2 regions of the Bradyrhizobium sp. WSM4874 genome follow, and region 1 is predicted to be linked to the other one. Evidence: riboswitches for the same ligand, from Rfam matches in the RefSeq annotation. Region 1 holds a riboswitch; the other holds the start of a gene.
What was found. A riboswitch is a leader RNA that binds a small molecule or an ion and turns the genes downstream of it on or off. The one in region 1 is predicted to bind cobalamin.
Positions count from the first base shown of each region.

Region 2: it holds a riboswitch for cobalamin, as region 1 does, so the genes downstream of both, metE (5-methyltetrahydropteroyltriglutamate--homocysteine S-methyltransferase) here and AC0L3P_RS04160 (DUF1636 family protein) in region 1, are expected to answer to the same signal.

Region 1 is NZ_JBVVPR010000003.1:51,759-60,651, forward strand. Features, by position in the region: gene AC0L3P_RS04135 (precorrin-2 C(20)-methyltransferase) at 1-276, opposite strand, end outside; gene AC0L3P_RS04140 (precorrin-8X methylmutase) at 279-908, opposite strand; gene cobG (precorrin-3B synthase) at 908-2,071, opposite strand; gene cobN (cobaltochelatase subunit CobN) at 2,068-5,316, opposite strand; gene cobW (cobalamin biosynthesis protein CobW) at 5,316-6,380, opposite strand; gene AC0L3P_RS04160 (DUF1636 family protein) at 6,377-6,760, opposite strand; cobalamin riboswitch at 6,856-7,073, opposite strand; gene cobO (cob(I)yrinic acid a,c-diamide adenosyltransferase) at 7,114-7,749, shown strand; gene AC0L3P_RS04170 (cobyric acid synthase) at 7,760-8,893, shown strand, end outside.
Region 2 is NZ_JBVVPR010000021.1:41,098-49,990, forward strand. Features, by position in the region: gene AC0L3P_RS21745 (cytochrome-c peroxidase) at 887-1,954, shown strand; gene metE (5-methyltetrahydropteroyltriglutamate--homocysteine S-methyltransferase) at 2,773-5,088, opposite strand; cobalamin riboswitch at 5,188-5,387, opposite strand; gene AC0L3P_RS21755 (4Fe-4S binding protein) at 6,119-6,322, opposite strand; gene AC0L3P_RS21760 (EAL domain-containing response regulator) at 6,906-8,120, opposite strand; gene AC0L3P_RS21765 (GNAT family N-acetyltransferase) at 8,740-8,893, shown strand, end outside.

The sequences.
Region 1 (8,893 bases):
CCGCGCCAGACGTTCCGCCCATTCGTCATGGAAGCCGGCCAGCAGCTGGATGTATTCGGGCGTGTCGAAGGCGATTTCCGTGGTGACCGGATATTCCATCGGATATTCGGTGACGTCGGCAGCCAACATGCCCTCGACGATACGGCGCGCCTGTCCGGGCCGGCCCTTTTTGCGGAAATAGGCGACATGCTTCGCCCCGCGCACCATGCGATCGGCGCGCACGCTCATCATATCGGGATCACCAGGGCCGAGACCGCAGCAGATGATGCGTCCCATCGCTATTCGCTCCGGCTCGCCAGTGCGTTCACGGCGGCGACCGTGATCGGGGAACCGCCGAGGCGGCCCTCGACCGTCAGCGCCGGCACCGGGGGATTGGCCATCAGCGCAGCCTTGGATTCGGCCGCGCCGACAAAGCCGACGGGACAGCCGATGATCGCCGCGGGCCGCGGACAGTCTCGGTCCTCCAGCATGTTGAGGAGATGAAACAACGCAGTCGGCGCATTGCCGATCGCCACGATCGCGCCGTCGAGATGCGGGCGCCATAGCTCCAAAGCCGCAGCCGAACGGGTGTTGCGCATGGACTGCGCGAGCGCGGGAACGGTCTCGTCGCCCAAGGTGCAGATGACGGCGTTGGCGACGGGAAGCCGCGCGCGCGTAATTCCTTCGGAGACCATGCGCGCGTCGCACAGGATCGGCGCGCCCTTCTGCAAGGCCGCGCGCGCAGCCACCGCCATGCCTGATGTGAAGCGGATATGCGCCTCCAGGCCGACCATGCCGGCGGCATGGATCATCCGCACCACCACCTGCTCCTCATCCCGCGTGAAGCGCGCAAGATCGGCTTCGGCCCGGATGGTCGCAAAGGACTGCCGGTAGATCGCCGCGCCGTCGGTCTCGTACGTGTGCGGCATCAGTGCCCTCCCATCAGGATGGAGGGATCCTTGACGATGTCTTCGCGGTTCAGTCCCCGCAGGATGGGCTCATCGCGTGTCGACCCACCGCGCACGAGATCGAAGCCTGCGCCGGTCGCGACCAGAGTGATGGCCGCGGGACCGGAATGGGCGCAACCCTTGGCACAGCCGGAGACGTGGAGCCGTGCGGCCGCGCCGATGTTCGGCGCCAGGGCTGCGGCAAGGCCGCGGGTATCGGCATGCGCCTCGCGACAGCGTGGCGCACCGCTACACGCGATCACGCGCAGCGCAGGGTCGTAGGCCTCGGTGATAAGACCGGGCGCGCTCGGCATCGCGCGCTTGCCTTCGCTCAAAACCATCCGCCATGGCGTCATGCGTAGCGCATGTCCGCAACCGGCGAACTGGTCGAGCGTCGCATGCGCCATCTGTCCGAAGGCGACCCCGACCATCGCACCTTGCGAATAGAGGCCGGGACGCGCCGCGGCCATGATCGGCGCCGGCTCGGCCTCGCCGCGCAAGGCCGCCGGCAAGATTGCACCGGCTGAAAGATGCGCCGCCATCCGCCCCCGCCCGCCCCTGGCGCCGCCTGAGATCACGAACCAATCGGCGAATGCGAGAGCGGTGGTCACGGCCTCGCCACGCGCGACGGCGCGGCCGAGTTTGTCGCCATCAGCCCGCACCAGCAGTCCGCCGGAACGATCGCGTTCGATCCGCACGTCGGCGGAATCGCCCGCAAGCACGCGTGAAGTGCCGTCATCGATGGCGAAGCCGAACTTGGTTGGAAGTTCGAGCGTGCTATCGGCGAGCGCCTCCTCGAGTTCGGCAGCGAGCGATTGTGTTGCGTCTCCGGCACGCCAGAACGGCGTCACAAGGATGTTGCGACGGGATTCGGTGTCGGCGTCGGGGTCGAGCAGCGCCAGTTGCGCAAGGCCGTCGAGCAGCAGCCTGTGGCTGGTCTCGTTGACGCCCCTGATCTGGAGATTGGCCCGGCTGGTCACGTCGATCAGGCCGTTGCCATGGCGTTCGGCGAGATGGGCCAATCCGGAGATTTGTGCCGCTTCGAGCCGTCCACCGAACGGACGCACGCGGACCACGAGCCCGTCGCCCGATTGCATCGGGCGCAGCGCGCCGGGACACCAGCCCTTGACCACGGAAGCGCTCATGACGCCTCCCGCAGCGCAGCCGCGATCGAATTGCGGCGCGTTCGCCAGAGCGAAGCTTCATACAGGCGCGTGAAACACGTCTCCATCGCGGCCAGCGCCGCCGGATTTTCACGGGCCATGAAGGCGCGGACGTCGTCATGGCCGAGCGTGGCATCGTAGTAGAGGTCGAACAGATGCGGCGGCACGGCGCCGGCCAGATGCGCGAAGGCGGCCATGTGCTCGAGCGTCGCGGTGATCTCGGCCGCCCCGCGAAAACCGTGGCGCATCATGCCGGCGATCCAGGCCGGGTTGGCCGCGCGCGCGCGGACGACACGGGAGATTTCCTCGGTCAGCGTACGCGCATGCGGCTGCTCGGGCCGCGTCGCATCGAGATGATAGAGCGATGGTCCTGCCGCGCCGAGATGGGCTGCGGCGGCCGCAATGCCGGCCTCATGCGCGGCATAGTCGGCCGCGAGCAGAAGATCGGTTTCCGGCAAATCCTGGACGTGAACAAAAGCATCGGCGGATGCGAGCCGCTTCTCGATACCGGCACGATCGAGCGTGATCTCGCCATCGGCCGAGAACGCCCATGACGATGCCGAGAGCCACGCTTCGCCGGCGGCGTGGCGCGTCTCGGGCGTGAAGGCGTCCGGGATTGCCGAGAGGCCGACGCCGTATTGTCCGGGACGCGGCGCGAACACGCGCGATGTACGATGGCGATAAGGATTCTCGCCGCCCTCGTCCTCGCGGGCGGACAGCGCCTCGGCTGCCGCCTCGAACAATTGCGCGAGGCCTGAGAAGACGTCGCGAAACAGGCCCGAGACACGCAGCGTGACGTCGATGCGGGGCCGGCCAAGCTCGGCAGGCGCGATGATGTCGTAGCCGGTCACACGGCCGGATGCGTGATCCCAGCGCGGCGCGAGGCCGGCCAGATGCAGCGCCATCGCAAACTCTTCGCCCGCGGTCCGCATCGTCGCCGAGCCCCAGAGATCGACGACAAGGCCCTTTGGCCAGTCACCATGATCCTGCAGATGACGACGCAGTAGCTCTTCCGCGAGCTTAATGCCTTGCGCATGCGCCGACGGCGTCGGCACCGCGCGCGGATCGACGGCGAACAGATTACGTCCCGTGGGCAGCACGTCCTGGCGGCCGCGATAGGGCGAGCCCGACGGCCCCGGCGCGACGCGGCGTCCCGCAAGCGCGGCACGTAGCGCGTCACGTTCAGCGTCGCCGCAGGCGCCGCGGCCGAACACGTGCAGGCCGTCACCGAACTGGCTTTCCTTGAGATCGCAGACGAAACGGTCGATCCGCGGGATCGCTTCGGCCGGCGCGGCCGCTGCATCGAGGCCGAGATCGTCTTCGAGGCCAACCGCGCGCGCCTCGTCGCGGATCGCGGCGATCAGACGCTGGCGACGGGCGGGATCGAGGCCATCAGCCGTCGAGTACTCGTCGAGGAGCTGTTCAAGCCTGCGCAGCCCGTCCGGCACCGCTGATGCTGCGAGCTGCGGCGGCAGATGGCCGATCGTGACGGCACCCACGCGCCGCTTGGCCTGCGCGGCCTCGCCGGGATCGTTGACAATGAAGGGATAGATGACGGGCAATTCGCCGATCAGGGCTTCCGGCCAGCACGCCTGCGACAGCGCCACGGATTTTCCGGGCAGCCATTCCAGCGTGCCGTGCGCGCCCATGTGCACGACCGCATCACAGCCCTGCTCGCGGAGCCAGAGATAGAACGCGACATAGGCATGGCGCGGCGTGCGGGCGAGATCGTGATAGTCGGCATCGCGCGTGGTCGCATCGCCACGCTCCGGCTGAACCGCGATGATCGACCGGCCACATGGAATCGCTGCGAAATGGAACGCGCCGTCGCGACACCCCGGATCGGTTTCCGGCGTGCCCCAGGCTTGCGCGAGGTCATCCTGCAACACTTGCGGAAGGTGCGAGAGCGCAGCGCGGTAATCGGCAACGCTCCAGCTCAAGGTCCGCTTGAGCAGCGTCTCGCCAAGCGCATGGACCGGATCGACATCGAAGCCAGCTTTCGCGAGGTCGGACACCAGGGCCTCGACCGAGGCCAGTGCATCGAGACCCACCGCATGCGCGATCTGATGCGGGCGGCCCGGATAGTTGGAGAGCACGACTGCCATGCGCTTGTCGGCGGCCGGCTTCTCGGCGAGGCGACGCCAGGCCGCTACGCGCGCGGCGACGGCCTTCACGCGCTCCTCATCGGGCCTGTGTGCCAGATGCGAAAATTGCAAATCGGGATCGCGCATCGCCGCCGATTTGAAGCTCACCACGCCCGCAAACAGGCGGCCGTCGACCTCGGGCAGCACCACATGCATCGCAAGGTCGCCGGGCGACAGGCCGCGGAGCGAGCTCGCCCAATCCTCGCGCCGGGCCGTGGAGAGCGCGACCTGGAACACCGGGCAGGATGCGGCATCGAACGGCGTGGTGCCGTCGTCGCCGATCGCCGAGAACGCCGTCGCATTGACGATCGCGGCCGGCGGGTTTTGCGCGAAATACCCGCGCAACCAATCCGCAACGCCCGGGGCCTTCAGCGAGGTGACGAACACACCATGCGCGTCAAAGCCGCGCTCGCGCAGCGTCGCGATCAGCGCATCGACGGGGCCGGTATCCGCGGCGGTGAGGTAGGAGCGATAGAAGGTCACGAGCGCTCGCGGCCTGCCCTCACCCGACGCCGGCGCGGCAATGACGCCGCGCGCCGGATCATAAAAGCCCATCTCGGGGACGGTCATCTCGCCGATGACCGGGCCGGCATAAAGGCCAGAGGCCAGCGCAAGCTGCGCGATCGCGGCTTGCGCTGCGACGGGGCCGCCGGTGTCGCAGAGCACCTTGAGCCGCCGCAATGTCGAGACCGGCAGGGTCGAATACGCATCCAGCCGCGTGTCGTCGCGGCCGTCCGCCGGCAGCACGGCCAGCACGATGCCGCGCTCCTTCGCCAGTTGCTGCAGGGCCGCGAGCCCGTACGACCAATAGGATTCGCCGCCGATCAGACGCACGAGGATGCCGCGCGCCTGCGCCAGAGTGCGCTCGATATAGGTGTCGACCGAGAGCGGATGGCGGAGTTCTGCGAGATTGACGAGCCGTAGTGACGGCAGGCTGTCGCGACCACGGCGCCAGCCGGCCGCGAATGCGGCAAGATCGGAATCCGAATACGAGAGCACCACGAGATCGGCCGGATCCTGGCCGATGTCCCTTGGTATCGCGGTCTCCTCGAGACCGCGGCTCTCGCGGAAGACGACGTGCATCAGATTCCAGTTCCTGAAAGACCAAGTCCTGAAATACCAAGTCCTGCCCTGATCGCGGCCTTGTCGATATCGCCATGCTCGCCGATCACGACGAGCTTTGATTGCCTCGCACCTGCGCCCCAGGGCTTGTCGAACTGGTGGCGCACGCGCTCGCCGACCGCTTGCAGCAAGAGGCGCATCGGCTTGCCTTCCACCGCGATGTAACCCTTGACGCGCAGCACATTCTGCTCCCGCGCCAGACGCTGGACGGATGCAACCAGCGTGTCGATATCGGTGACCTCAGGAAGATCAATCACGACGGAGGCAAAATCGTCGTGCTCGTGATCCTCCTCGCCGTCATGATGCGATGGACGCGCGGCGAGATCGTTCTCGGCGGCAGCACCGAGGCCGAGGATGAGGCGCGCGTCGATCGCACCGTCGGTGATCGCCAGCATCGGCACGCGGCGCGACATCTCGGCGGTGATCGCCGCCTTGGCCGCTTCGAGGCCTGCCGCGCCCGCAAGATCCGCCTTCGTCAGCAGCACGATATCCGCGCAGGCAATCTGGTCCTCGAACACTTCCGATAGCGGGGTCTCGTGATCGAGATTTTCATCGGCCGCACGCTGCGCTTCGACGTCGTCAGGATCCGGCGCGAAACGGCCGGCAGCGACAGCTTCGGCGTCGGCCAGCGCGATCACGCCATCGACCGTGATGCGCGAACGGATCTCCGGCCAGTCGAACGCCTTCAGCAGCGGCTTGGGCAGCGCCAGGCCCGAGGTCTCGATCAGGATATGATCGGGCCGCACCGGCCGCGACAGCAGCTTCTCCATGGTCGGAATGAAATCGTCGGCGACGGTGCAGCAGATGCAGCCATTGGCGAGCTCGATGATGTTCTCTTCTGGGCAATTCGCATCGGCGCAGGATTTCAGAATCTCGCCATCGACGCCCTCGCTGCCGAACTCGTTGACGAGCACCGCGAGCTTCTTGCCGTTGGCATTGGCAAGCAGATGCTGGATCAGCGTGGTCTTGCCTGAGCCGAGAAAGCCGGTGACGACCGTGACCGGGACTTTTGCGAGCGAATTCATTCGGCGGCCTCCGGCACGACGGCCAAGGGGAGAATGGGGGGAATGCGGGCAAGCGACTGCTTGCGGAAGATCTCCGGGCGGCTGCGCCAGGGCACGAGGCCGTCGGACGCGGCTGCATAGGCCGCGGCGCCCGCGACCACGTCGCTCGCATTCGCATCCGACAGACGGCCATAGACATAGGACCAGCGGCCGGGCGCGCTGAGCGCGACCGAGCAACCCTGGTTGCATGCAGACAGGCATTCGACGGGAACCACGCTGACGCCGTCGGGCACGCCGGCCTCGAGGATCGCACCATGCAGGCGCTTGCCGGGCGTCGTCTCGCCCTCGCCAAGCGTCTCGCCGGCGCGGCAGGTGATGCAGACATGAAGTGTGACGGTCATCGCTTCTTCCAGAATAAACAGCGGGAAGCGAAGAGGCCCACGAACCGTTCTTGCGAAGGCCCGTTTCCCCGTCGCGGAACACCCCGTCCGCCGGTCCAAAATCGTCCGCGCTGGCAGGTCTCCCGGCTTGCGGAGCAGGGTTTCCCCTTCGATCCCCGCCTTCCCGATCCCAAGGGGATCAGTGGCTTCGGGCATCTCTCCGGTCACGGTCGCGGGGGCGGCTGCATTTTGGAACCAAATCTTGCCGATTCGGACCCTATCGCATTCCCTCTTCGCCTGTCGTAGGACAGGAACCAACGCCGGGCCACCATTTGCCCCCGACCGCCTCTTGTCAAGCCGAAGGACCCCGTCCGATGACGTCAGAACCGGATACCCAGACGGCCGACGAAACCGACGCCCGCCACGCCTCGAAAATGGCGAAGAAGAAGGTCGCCCGCGACAAGATCATGGCGACCAAGAGCGGCGAAAAGGGCCTCATCATCGTCCACACCGGCGCCGGCAAGGGCAAGTCCTCCTCGGCTTTCGGCATGATCGTCCGCTGCGTCGCCCATGGCTTCCCCTGCGCCGTCGTGCAGTTCATCAAGGGTGCTTGGGATACCGGCGAGCGCCGCATGCTGACCGGCCATTTCGGCGACCTCTGCCAGTTCCACGCCATGGGCGAAGGCTTTACCTGGGAGACGCAGGACCGCGCCCGCGATATCGCCGCCGCGCGCGCCGGCTGGCAGAAGGCCAAGGAGCTGATCCTCGACCAGAATCTCCGCATGGTCGTGCTCGACGAGATCAACATCGCGCTGCGCTACGACTATCTCGACATCGCGGAGGTCGTCGAATTCCTGGCGACCTCGAAGCCGCCGATGACGCATGTCGTGCTCACCGGCCGCAACGCCAAGGACGAGCTGATCGAGGTCGCTGATCTCGTCACCGAGATGACGCTGGTCAAGCATCCCTTCCGCTCCGGCATCAAGGCGCAAGCCGGCGTCGAGTTCTAAGAAACTCGCGATGGCGCGCGCATTGATGATCCAGGGGGCCGGCTCGGACGTGGGCAAATCGCTCATCGTCGCCGGCCTCGCGCGCGCCTTTGTGCGTCGCGGCTCGCGCGTGCTCCCGTTCAAGCCGCAGAATATGTCGAACAACGCGGCCGTCACCGTCGACGGCGGCGAGATCGGCCGCGCCCAGGCGCTCCAGGCGCTCGCCGCGCGCGTCGAGCCGCATACCGACATGAACCCGGTGCTGCTGAAGCCGGAGACGGATGTCGGCGCGCAGGTGATCGTGCACGGAAAGCGCATTGCGACCGCGCGTGCGCGTGAATATGCGGCGATGAAGCCGTCATTGATGGCTGCGGTGCTGGAGAGCTTCGAACGGCTGAAGGCGCGTGCCGATCTCGTGCTGGTGGAAGGCGCCGGCAGCCCGGCCGAGGTGAACCTGCGCAAGGCCGACATCGCCAATATGGGGTTTGCGCGCAAAGCCGATGTGCCGGTCGTGCTGGTCGGCGACATCGACCGCGGCGGGGTCATCGCGCAACTCGTCGGCATCAAGACGGTGATCGACCCCGATGATGCCGCGATGATCCAGGGATTTGTCATCAACAAGTTCCGTGGCGATCCCACGCTGTTCGACGACGGCTACAGACTGATCGAAGAAAAGACCGAATGGCGCGGCTTTGGCGTGCTGCCCTGGTTCGGGCGCGCCGGCGAGCTGCCGGCTGAGGATGCGCTGGGCCTGAGCGATGCGCGCAAGCCCGGCCAATGCAAGATCGCCTGTCTCGCGCTGTCGCGGATCGCCAATTTCGACGATCTCGATCCACTCAAGCTCGAGCCCGGCATCGATCTCGTGATGGTGCGGCCGGGCGAAGCCATTCCCGGCGACGTGCGCCTCGTCATCATCCCCGGCTCGAAATCCACCCGCGGCGATCTTGCCTTTCTGCGCGCGCAAGGCTGGGACATCGATCTCCTGGCGCATCACCGCAGAGGCGGCCATGTGCTCGGCCTCTGCGGCGGGTATCAGATGCTCGGACGCAGCGTCACGGATCCCGAGGGGATCGAGGGCCCCGCGGGCGACACAGCGGGTCTCGGGCTTCTGGATGTCGAGACGGTGATGAGCCCGCAGAAGACGCTGACGCGTGTCGCGGCCGTG
Region 2 (8,893 bases), on a different contig from region 1:
ACTCTGGGCAGCCGCGCCTTTCAGAGTTGGGCACGGCAATTGCCATGCCAGCGAACCTCAGGTGGAATTGAATCAAGCCATGTTCGGTTCGGAGACTCGTCCTTTACGAACGAGCCGGGCTTCGCGGCGGCGGCGCGCCAGAGCGGCCGGGATATGAGTCGGAGAGGCTTCAGTCGGCAGGGCTCGGCGAAATCGTGAACGATGCGCACTGCCGGGCGCCTCGGCTCAGTGTCTCGCCCAGCTGCGTAGGTCTTGTTACCGCCGTTCCCGCGTGCGGCCGGCAAGCTGGCAAGCGAACCTCACCACAAAGGTATCTGCTATCACTCTAGCCGGGCCTGGCGCTTGTGGCATCTGTGACACTGAATGTAGTGATCAAACCAAGACATCCGACTTTGTTTGTTCGTCCGGACCCGTTCTACAACTAAATCAGCAACTTGCATCTCGGACGCAACTGGCATCGCAGTTGCTAATTGGCCAATGACACCGTGAGCGCTGAGCGCGGCCATTGGTGTAAGACGGATACATCAACTTTGCGGGAGCGTATTGGCCACCCAATCGCTCGATGGAGCACCGATGCGGCCACCGGACAGCTTACTACTTGCGCCACACTTGTTGTTGTCAGACCGACCATCAGGCCGAAGTTGAGGCGCTAGTCTGATCGACCAACAGAAAGGCCGCGATCTAAGCTCAAAGCGAACTCGCGAATCACATGAGCCCCTCAAGTCCGTGCGTGAACGCCGCGGCGAGCTCCTCAAAGTCGTACATTTTGATGCAGCCTCGCTTCGGAGGATCCGCTGCATGCTGCGCCGGACCGTCGAGGAACGCGTGGCATCGCTTTCGACTGTTTCCTTTCCTTGTTTAACAATCAGAACTAATGAGGCGGTGTATGAACATGTCGATCCCGGAGCTTCGGCTTGTCGCTGAAGCATCTATTTTCGCTATTGGGCTGCTGATGTCGTCAGGAGCTAACGCCGACGATGATCTGATGAGAAACGCCAAGCAGATCTTCCATCCAATCCCCTCGGTGATTCCTGCGGTAAAAAACAATCCGGTGACGCATGGAAAGGTCGAGCTTGGCAAGATGCTGTTCTTCGATCCGCGGCTATCGGCGAGCGGGATCATTAGCTGCAATACGTGCCACAATCTCGGCACCGGCGGAGTCGATGCCGGTCCGACCTCCGTTGGTCACGGCTGGAAGGTCGGCCTACGTCGGGCCCCAACCGTCTACAACGCAGTGTTCAATGTGGCGCAATTCTGGGACGGACGCGCCGCGGACCTCAAGGCGCAAGCCACCGGCCCGGTGCAGGCGAGTGCCGAAATGAATGCGACTCCGGATCATGTGCTCGGTATCTTGAACTCAATGCCCAGCTACGTCGCCTTGTTCAAGAACGCTTTTCCGAACGAAGCGAGATCGGTCACCTTTGAAAATTTTGCGAAGGCGATCGAGGCTTTTGAAGCGACTCTCATTACACCTGCGGCTCCATTCGATCAGTATCTGGAGGGCAATACACTTGCTCTCGATGATCAGCAGAAGTCAGGGTTGGCACTGTTTATGGCGAAGGGATGTTCCTCTTGCCACAATGGAATTAATCTCGGTGGGCAGGCCTACTTCCCGTTCGGCGTGATGAAAAAGCCGGACGCAAGCGTGCTTCCGGACGCCGATAAGGGCCGGTTCGCGGTTACCAGGGCGGCTGGCGACGAATATGTCTTCCGCGCTGCGCCATTGCGGAACGTCGCGTTGCGAGCCCCTTACTTCCATTCGGGCCAGGTTTGGAGCCTGAAGCAAGCTGTTGCCCTGATGAGTGAAATCCAGCTCGGCACCAAGCTTAGCGATAGGGAGGAAAACGACATTGTCTCATTTCTGAATTCGCTGACCGGTCGGCTGCCTAAGATCGAATATCCGATACTGCCGACGCGCACCAACACGACACCAAAGCCTTCAATAGACAGATAGCCTTAGCAGCACCGGCCTCATTCCCTGACGAAGAGCAACAGAGGCGACGCAAGAAACCGGCCTCCCCGCAATGACGTCTAAATGAATGATGCTGTGCTGTCACTCATCACCACGCATACATAAAAATGCCCGGCCTCGACGGGAGGCCGGGCAGAAGTCACGCAGGAGCGACGCTGCTTTCCGCATCGCACCAGCTTTCGTCGGTAGGGAGGACTACCGGCGACCGATTTACGGCGAGGGCACTCGCCGTCAAACAACAAGAAGCGGATATCGCTCCGCGCAACTTAGCGAGCCGCTTGCTTTCCACTCCTGTCGGAAAGTTCAAGACTTGCCACCACTTGCCAGCTGTCCGGTTGGCAAGGGGAGCCTTGATGGAGCTGGGATCCATCCCGCAGGCGGTTTGGCTGCCGTGTCCTGGAACTCAAGCGTCAGTTTGCCGTCACGCGGCACCATGTGGCAGCGCCCCAACGCCAGCAAATCTTCCCGAAGCCCGCGCCAACGCGCCAATTACGTATGAAATTCCGGAAGGGCGGTAAAATAGATTGTTGTGATGGGACGCATCCACGCGATGGATAAATGAAAAGATAGGGCCGTGGTTCGCGTCGAGCGGTAGTGAGTTGGAATATGTCACCTGATCGGTATGACCGGCATGCTGTCGTCCGCCGGATTCGAGCTTGTCGCCGGGTGTATGCGATCACCTCCGCCGAAGCAGACCGGCATTCGCAAGCGCTGGAAGGTTTAGGAAGCTCGCAAGATATCGCGACCTCCCAAAGCGCGTGCATCTTATTCACAATACGTTGGTGACGCGCTCCGTACGATCATGCCTCACCCCGCAACTCGCGTGCGGCGGCCACCATATTGACGAGCGCGGGACGCACCTCCTCCCATCTTCGAGTTTTCAGTCCGCAGTCGGGATTGATCCAGAGCTGCCGATCGGAAACCCGCTGCCGCGCCAACACAATCAGCTGCTTGATCTCGGCTGCTGCGGGAATGCGCGGTGAATGAATGTCATAGACGCCTGGCCCGATTTCATTAGGATATTTGTAGCTCTTGAAAGCGTCGAGCAATTCCATTTTGGAGCGCGACGCCTCGATTGAAATGACGTCGGCATCCATTGCTGCGATCGCATCGATGATTTCGTTGAACTCGGAATAGCACATGTGCGTATGGATCTGAGTTCCGTCAGCGACAGCGGAGGAGCAAACGCGGAAACTGTCCACTGCCCAATCGAGATAGTCCTTCCACTGCGATTTGCGCAGCGGCAATCCCTCCCGCAACGCAGCCTCGTCGATCTGGATCATGGTCGCTCCAGCCGCCTCAAGGTCGATGACTTCGTCTCGGATCGCGAGAGCGATCTGTCGGCATGTCTCGCTCCGCGGGATGTCGTCACGGACAAACGACCAGTTCAGGATCGTCACCGGTCCGGTCAGCATAGCCTTGACGGGTTTTTTGGTCAGAGACTGCGCATGTCGCCACCATTTAACGGTCATGGGCTTCGGGCGGGAGACATCTCCAAACAGGATAGGAGGGCGAACGCACCGCGAGCCATAAGACTGAACCCAGCCGTGCTTGGTGAATGCGAAACCCAACAGCTGCTCGCCAAAGTATTGAACCATGTCATTGCGCTCGAACTCACCGTGTACGAGCACGTCCAGGCCGATATCTTCCTGCCAATGCACGGTATGGGCTGTCTCCGCTTTCAGAAGCTGCTCGTACTGCGTGTCATTCAGCGCTCCCCGCGCATGAGCTGCACGCGCATTGCGGACGTCCGCCGTTTGCGGGAAGGATCCGATGGTTGTGGTTGGAAACATCGGCAATGCGAAGGCGACGCGCTGGACGTCGGCGCGCTGGGTGAACGCACTGCGACGGCGGCGCATGCTATCGTCGATCGCGGCCATTCGTCCGGCGACGTTCGCACTGTGGATCTTCGGCGATGTTTCGCGGGTGACGGATGCATCCTCTGAGAGCGTGAGTTCATCGGCCACGTCGGCAGCAAGGCCAGCCAGCGCTTTGCCCAATATCGAAAGTTCCTTGATCTTCTGCACTGAGAACGCCAACCACGTCTTCAGATTGGGATCGAGATCGATCTCTAGCTCAATGTCGGTCGGAACATGAAGCAGCGAGCAGGAGGGGGCAATCTGAACACGGTCCCTGCCCAGTTTTTTGACCATAGGAGCAAGTTGGTCGAGTAGCGCCGGCAGATTAGAGCGCCACACGTTGCGACCATCAACGACGCCGAGCGAGACCACGAGATCTCTACGGGCTCTGGCGACAATCGCGTCCAACTGGTCAGGTGCACGAACCAGGTCGACATGAAGCCCGGCAACGGGCAAGGCCAATACTGTTTCAAGATTGTCGCCGACAGCCCCGAAGTATGTGGCCAGCATGATTTTAAGGGCCGGCACGGCCTTAGCGAAATGAGCATAGGCCCGGCGGACAGCCGCCCGAGATGCTTTGTCGACGTCCATCACTAGGCATGGCTCGTCGAGCTGAACCCATTCAGCGCCGCGCGCGGCTAGTTCGCGGAGAACATCGACGTAGACGGGGAGGAGTCGATCAAGCAGCGACAGCGGATTGAATGCGGGATTTACGCTTTTGCCGAGCTTCAGGAAAGTGACTGGGCCCACTAGGACGGGCCGCGTCTGATAACCGAGGCTTCTTGCCTCCTCATATTCCTCGATCGGCTTCCGAGAGGCATACCTAAAGATCTGATCCTGGTGAAATTCCGGCACCATGTAGTGGTAGTTCGTATCGAACCACTTCGTCATCTCCTGTGCGGCTACGCCGGGCCCATGCTGAGCGTGACCACCGTCCTGAGCGCCACGCGCCATGGTGAAGTAGGTTTTGAGCGACACAGGACCTTCGGTCCAGCCGTAAACGTCGGGAATGGCGCCGACCATTAGGCTGGTATCGAGCACATGGTCGTAGAGCGAGAAGTCATTCGAAGGAATGACGGTCGCACCGCGGGATTTCTGCCGTGCCCAATTAGCGGCACGAAGTCCACTCCCCGCCTCGAGGAGCTCGGCTTCGCTGGACTTTCCCGCCCAGTAGCTCTCGAGCGCGAATTTGAGTTCGCGTCGTGGGCCGATGCGTGACGTCCCCAGTGTTGCAACGGGAAGCGAAAGGATAGACATAGCTTAGACCCCATGTTGGGGCAAAGGCCACGGCGGACGCAGACAGCGAACATCGCCTGAGCGACAACTGCTTGGCGCACACCGGGACGCCCCGCCCGTGGACGATATCTTGTCGAGGCAGGTCTCCTGGCTCACGGGTCGTTGCTGCTGTCCGGCCTTCCCGAAGCCGCATGGCGTCAGTGACTTCATTGGACAGCGGCTCGCCGCTTACAGTTGCGGGGGCAGCGCCGGCATTGCACCGGCTTCCCTCTTAGCTCCGGATCAAACGAAATCCGGAGACCGCGACGGCTTGAATTATGCGCACGAGGATCGATGCGTCAACCTACCGATTCTCGCTGCGATATTGCCCAAGCGATTACGAGCGCACTAGGCGGGCACGACGGTCTTGCTCGCGGCCTGGTGAACACGCCCGGATCTGTGGAGGCTCCGCTTGTGAAATGCATTCGCTCCTTGCTCGCGTAACGGTGAGCTCCACCACCGGAACGAACCCGGGCCGCTTTCGGTATCTGTGTGATCGCGAGGAGGCGGCTTTTTCCGTCGGCAACTTTTCGAACCTGCGCGTCAGGAAGGTGCGATCATCCTGGGCCGGCATCCGTTTGGCCACAGCCCATAAGGCTCCCTAGAAATTTCGAAAGCCGGATCGCTCCAGGACCGCACGGATGATCAGGTCGGCTCCTTGGTGTTCGGCGGGCCCGCGACCAGGCACGAGGTCGTCCGCCTCCGTGAGGTTGGTCAAGACGATCTTCTCGGTGCACTAGGTGTTCACGTGCTGAGCGACTTTTGCGCCGGCTTCGATGCGTCCGTGGCCGCTCGACGCCGGTCTGCCTCGCCTTGTCCTTGTTCGTGACAAATTCGACGGTGTCCTCCGACAGAGCCCTTTGAGGGGGTCCTCGGAGTCGCTCAGCGCCTTAAGCTCATAACGATGTTAATCGACCTCGATGCGCCCCATGCGGTCGTGGTCTCCTCAAGGCCCCACATCTACAACTTCGTTCGCGAAATCGAGCGATGAGGCCTTTTGGTCGCGGGCTGCCTATCCTGTCTTGGACGGGACACAGGTGTCAGGGACCGGACAGACCACCGCGCATTGCGGTGTGTCGCAATGGCCCTCGCACTCCGTACATTTTTTGGCATCGATAACGTAAATGTCGCGCTTCAGACTGATCGCCGCGTTGGGACACTCGAACTCACATGCGCCACAAACGGTGCATTGCGAAGCGACGATCTTGTAAGCCATGCCTTCCGACTCCTTAGGCGAGCGATGCCATGCGCGATCCCTTTCAAATGCCGTGCCAAACGCAGACGCGCTCAATGTTGGGCAATTTGCCCAATTCGGCTGTCCCGGGTCTGAGACCATGTTGCATCTGCGACAGCAACAGGTCGCTTCAATTTCAGGCTACGAGCCGTCTGGCCCTCTTGCGAGAGTCAGTCGCGACTTGACGCTGGAAGCGTCCGTCGGTTTGCTTGGCACGTCAGCGCGGGGGCAAGCGAGGCTGACGCTTCCTCAACCGGCGGCGACAAAAAACCGCCAGCGGACGCAGGTCTACGTCGGATCTCGGCAAACCTCCGGTCACACACCCCGACTGGAGGTTTGTGCAAGCCTCGCTCATGGCTGCAACGCTAGCTGCGCGGAGGACTCGCTGGAGGCTTGCCAAAACGGGCTTGTCGTATAACAAGCTTCGGAGGGAAACATGAAGTGGCGGCGGGACGAGCGACACTGGCCTTGCAGACCGACTGAATTGCACTCAGCCTCATGCCTGGTGCCGAGTAGGCATGGCGGTGCTCGTGAGCGTCACTTGGCCGCACTCAGCCACTCGCAACTATTTTGGACGAGCTGGAGCGGGGTTGAAAGATGACTGTGCAAATTGCTTCAGTGGCATGGCTTTTCCGAACAGATGGCCCTGCGCAAGGTCGAAGCCGAGTTCGGCCACAGCGATTAGGTCGGCCTGGCTCTCCACACCTTCGGCGACGGTGCGCACATTGTACTCTTTGGCTAGATCAACGATATGGCGGCACACCCTTCGCTTGAGGGGCCCATTCGCGCAGCCGCCTACGAACTGACGATCCACTTTCAATTTCACGAACGGGAATTTTGTCATCCCCATCAGCTGCGGCCAATTGGCACCGACATTGTCGATTGCAAGGCCAATGTTGTGAAAGCGAACCTCACGCGCAACCTCGACCAGGAGATCTAGGTTCTGGATCGCTTCAACGCTCTCGATTTCAATCGTCAAACCGCCGAAAGCGGCGTGCGACGGCATGCGCCGACAGAGATCGCGTACCTCCTGCGGGTCAATCAGGAATGCTGCCGGGAGATTGATGGAGAGATCGATCGAAGTTTGCTGCTCCAGAAGATACTGCCAATCCTTGATCGCGCGGTCGATCACGAACTGCGACAAGTTCCTAAAATGCGGATCGTGAGGTTCCGGGATGAAATAGGCCGGTGGAACAACGCCCCAGGTCGGGTGCCGCATTCGCACATGCGCCTCGGCGCCGCGGCGGCTAAGGGTACACGCGTCAAACTTCGGCTCATACCAGAGCTCAAGCCAGCCAGCGTGTAAGGCTTCTCCGACATGGACCGCGGGACGGGGCGCCGGCTCTCTTGGCAAGAGCATGCCGATCCGATCGCGCAACGTCTCGGCTGCAAACGGCGCCCTGAGCGGCGGCAGCATAGCAAGTCCATATTCACTACCGACCTGCTGCACTGCCGCCATGATGATCGACTCGCGCGCCCCGAACGCCAGCACTCGGCCTGCAAATTCTTCGCGTACCAGTATCTCGAGCAATCGTCCAGGCTCGATGCGGTCCGAGCCAATGCCGAGCAGGATCAGATCAGGGAACTCCGTGCGGAGTACGTGCGGCAACTCGTCAGCAGTCCTGCATTCGCTGATAACAAATCCCATATCCTCCAGCACATCCCGTAGAAAGGCGCGCAGATGCCGCTTGCCGACGGCCAGGCACGCCCGCGGCCGCACCTTACGTTGCCCGAAGATTACAGGTTTCCCTCCGACCAGTTCGGCCTGCCCATGTTCCATCGCAACCACTCCCGTTCAGTGACGGTGCCTTAAACGAGGAGAGAAGGTCGAAACAAGCTGTGCTTCCCGATATCTTTCTGATTGTTCGAGATAAGCTTAAGATAGTGCATTAGTGTGCAAAATCTTTCGCGATCTTGCTCAGACGATTTTATCGGGCGCACGCGTATGATACCTGTCGCGCTTCGCGCAAGTACGAGTGACGCACGCGAGGTGGGAATCTCTCCTTCGGACGCACCGAGCTGACGCTCTATGGCGCTGCGATCGTCGTGGCGCACGATTTATTGAAGCGAGTAATTCGTGAGCGACGATCGGCAATCACTCTTACGAATGTTTGATCGGGCATGACCGGCGTGTGCCGTGATATGTTTTCCAATAGAAGGCAGTCCATCATGAGTTCGCAGCTGCTCAAGCCGCAGTCGATTCTGAGAACGGCAATGGCTTGCAATTACCTCAGCTCTGTTGCGTATAGCGAGTGTGGACGTGCTGCTTCCTACCGAGCCTGATAGTTGCTCTCAATTGCGTTTTCTGTATCCTCCTGAGCATGAATTTCCTCCGGAGGGCTGGGTCGGGTGTTCGTGTTGGCGCTGAAGGGCAAGGTACGTCCAGCGCGGGCACGGCTTTGCGCAAGAGCGTGCCAGGAGATGAGAACGCGGTCGCAAAAGCGGTCGAAGAGCTACTTTCCGAGTTAGGTGGCCCCGGACCGGAGTTCAGCCTTCAAGGCGCGAAGCAGGCGGCGTTGCGCCTGATTCAGGATCCCGAACAGGGCTTCATTT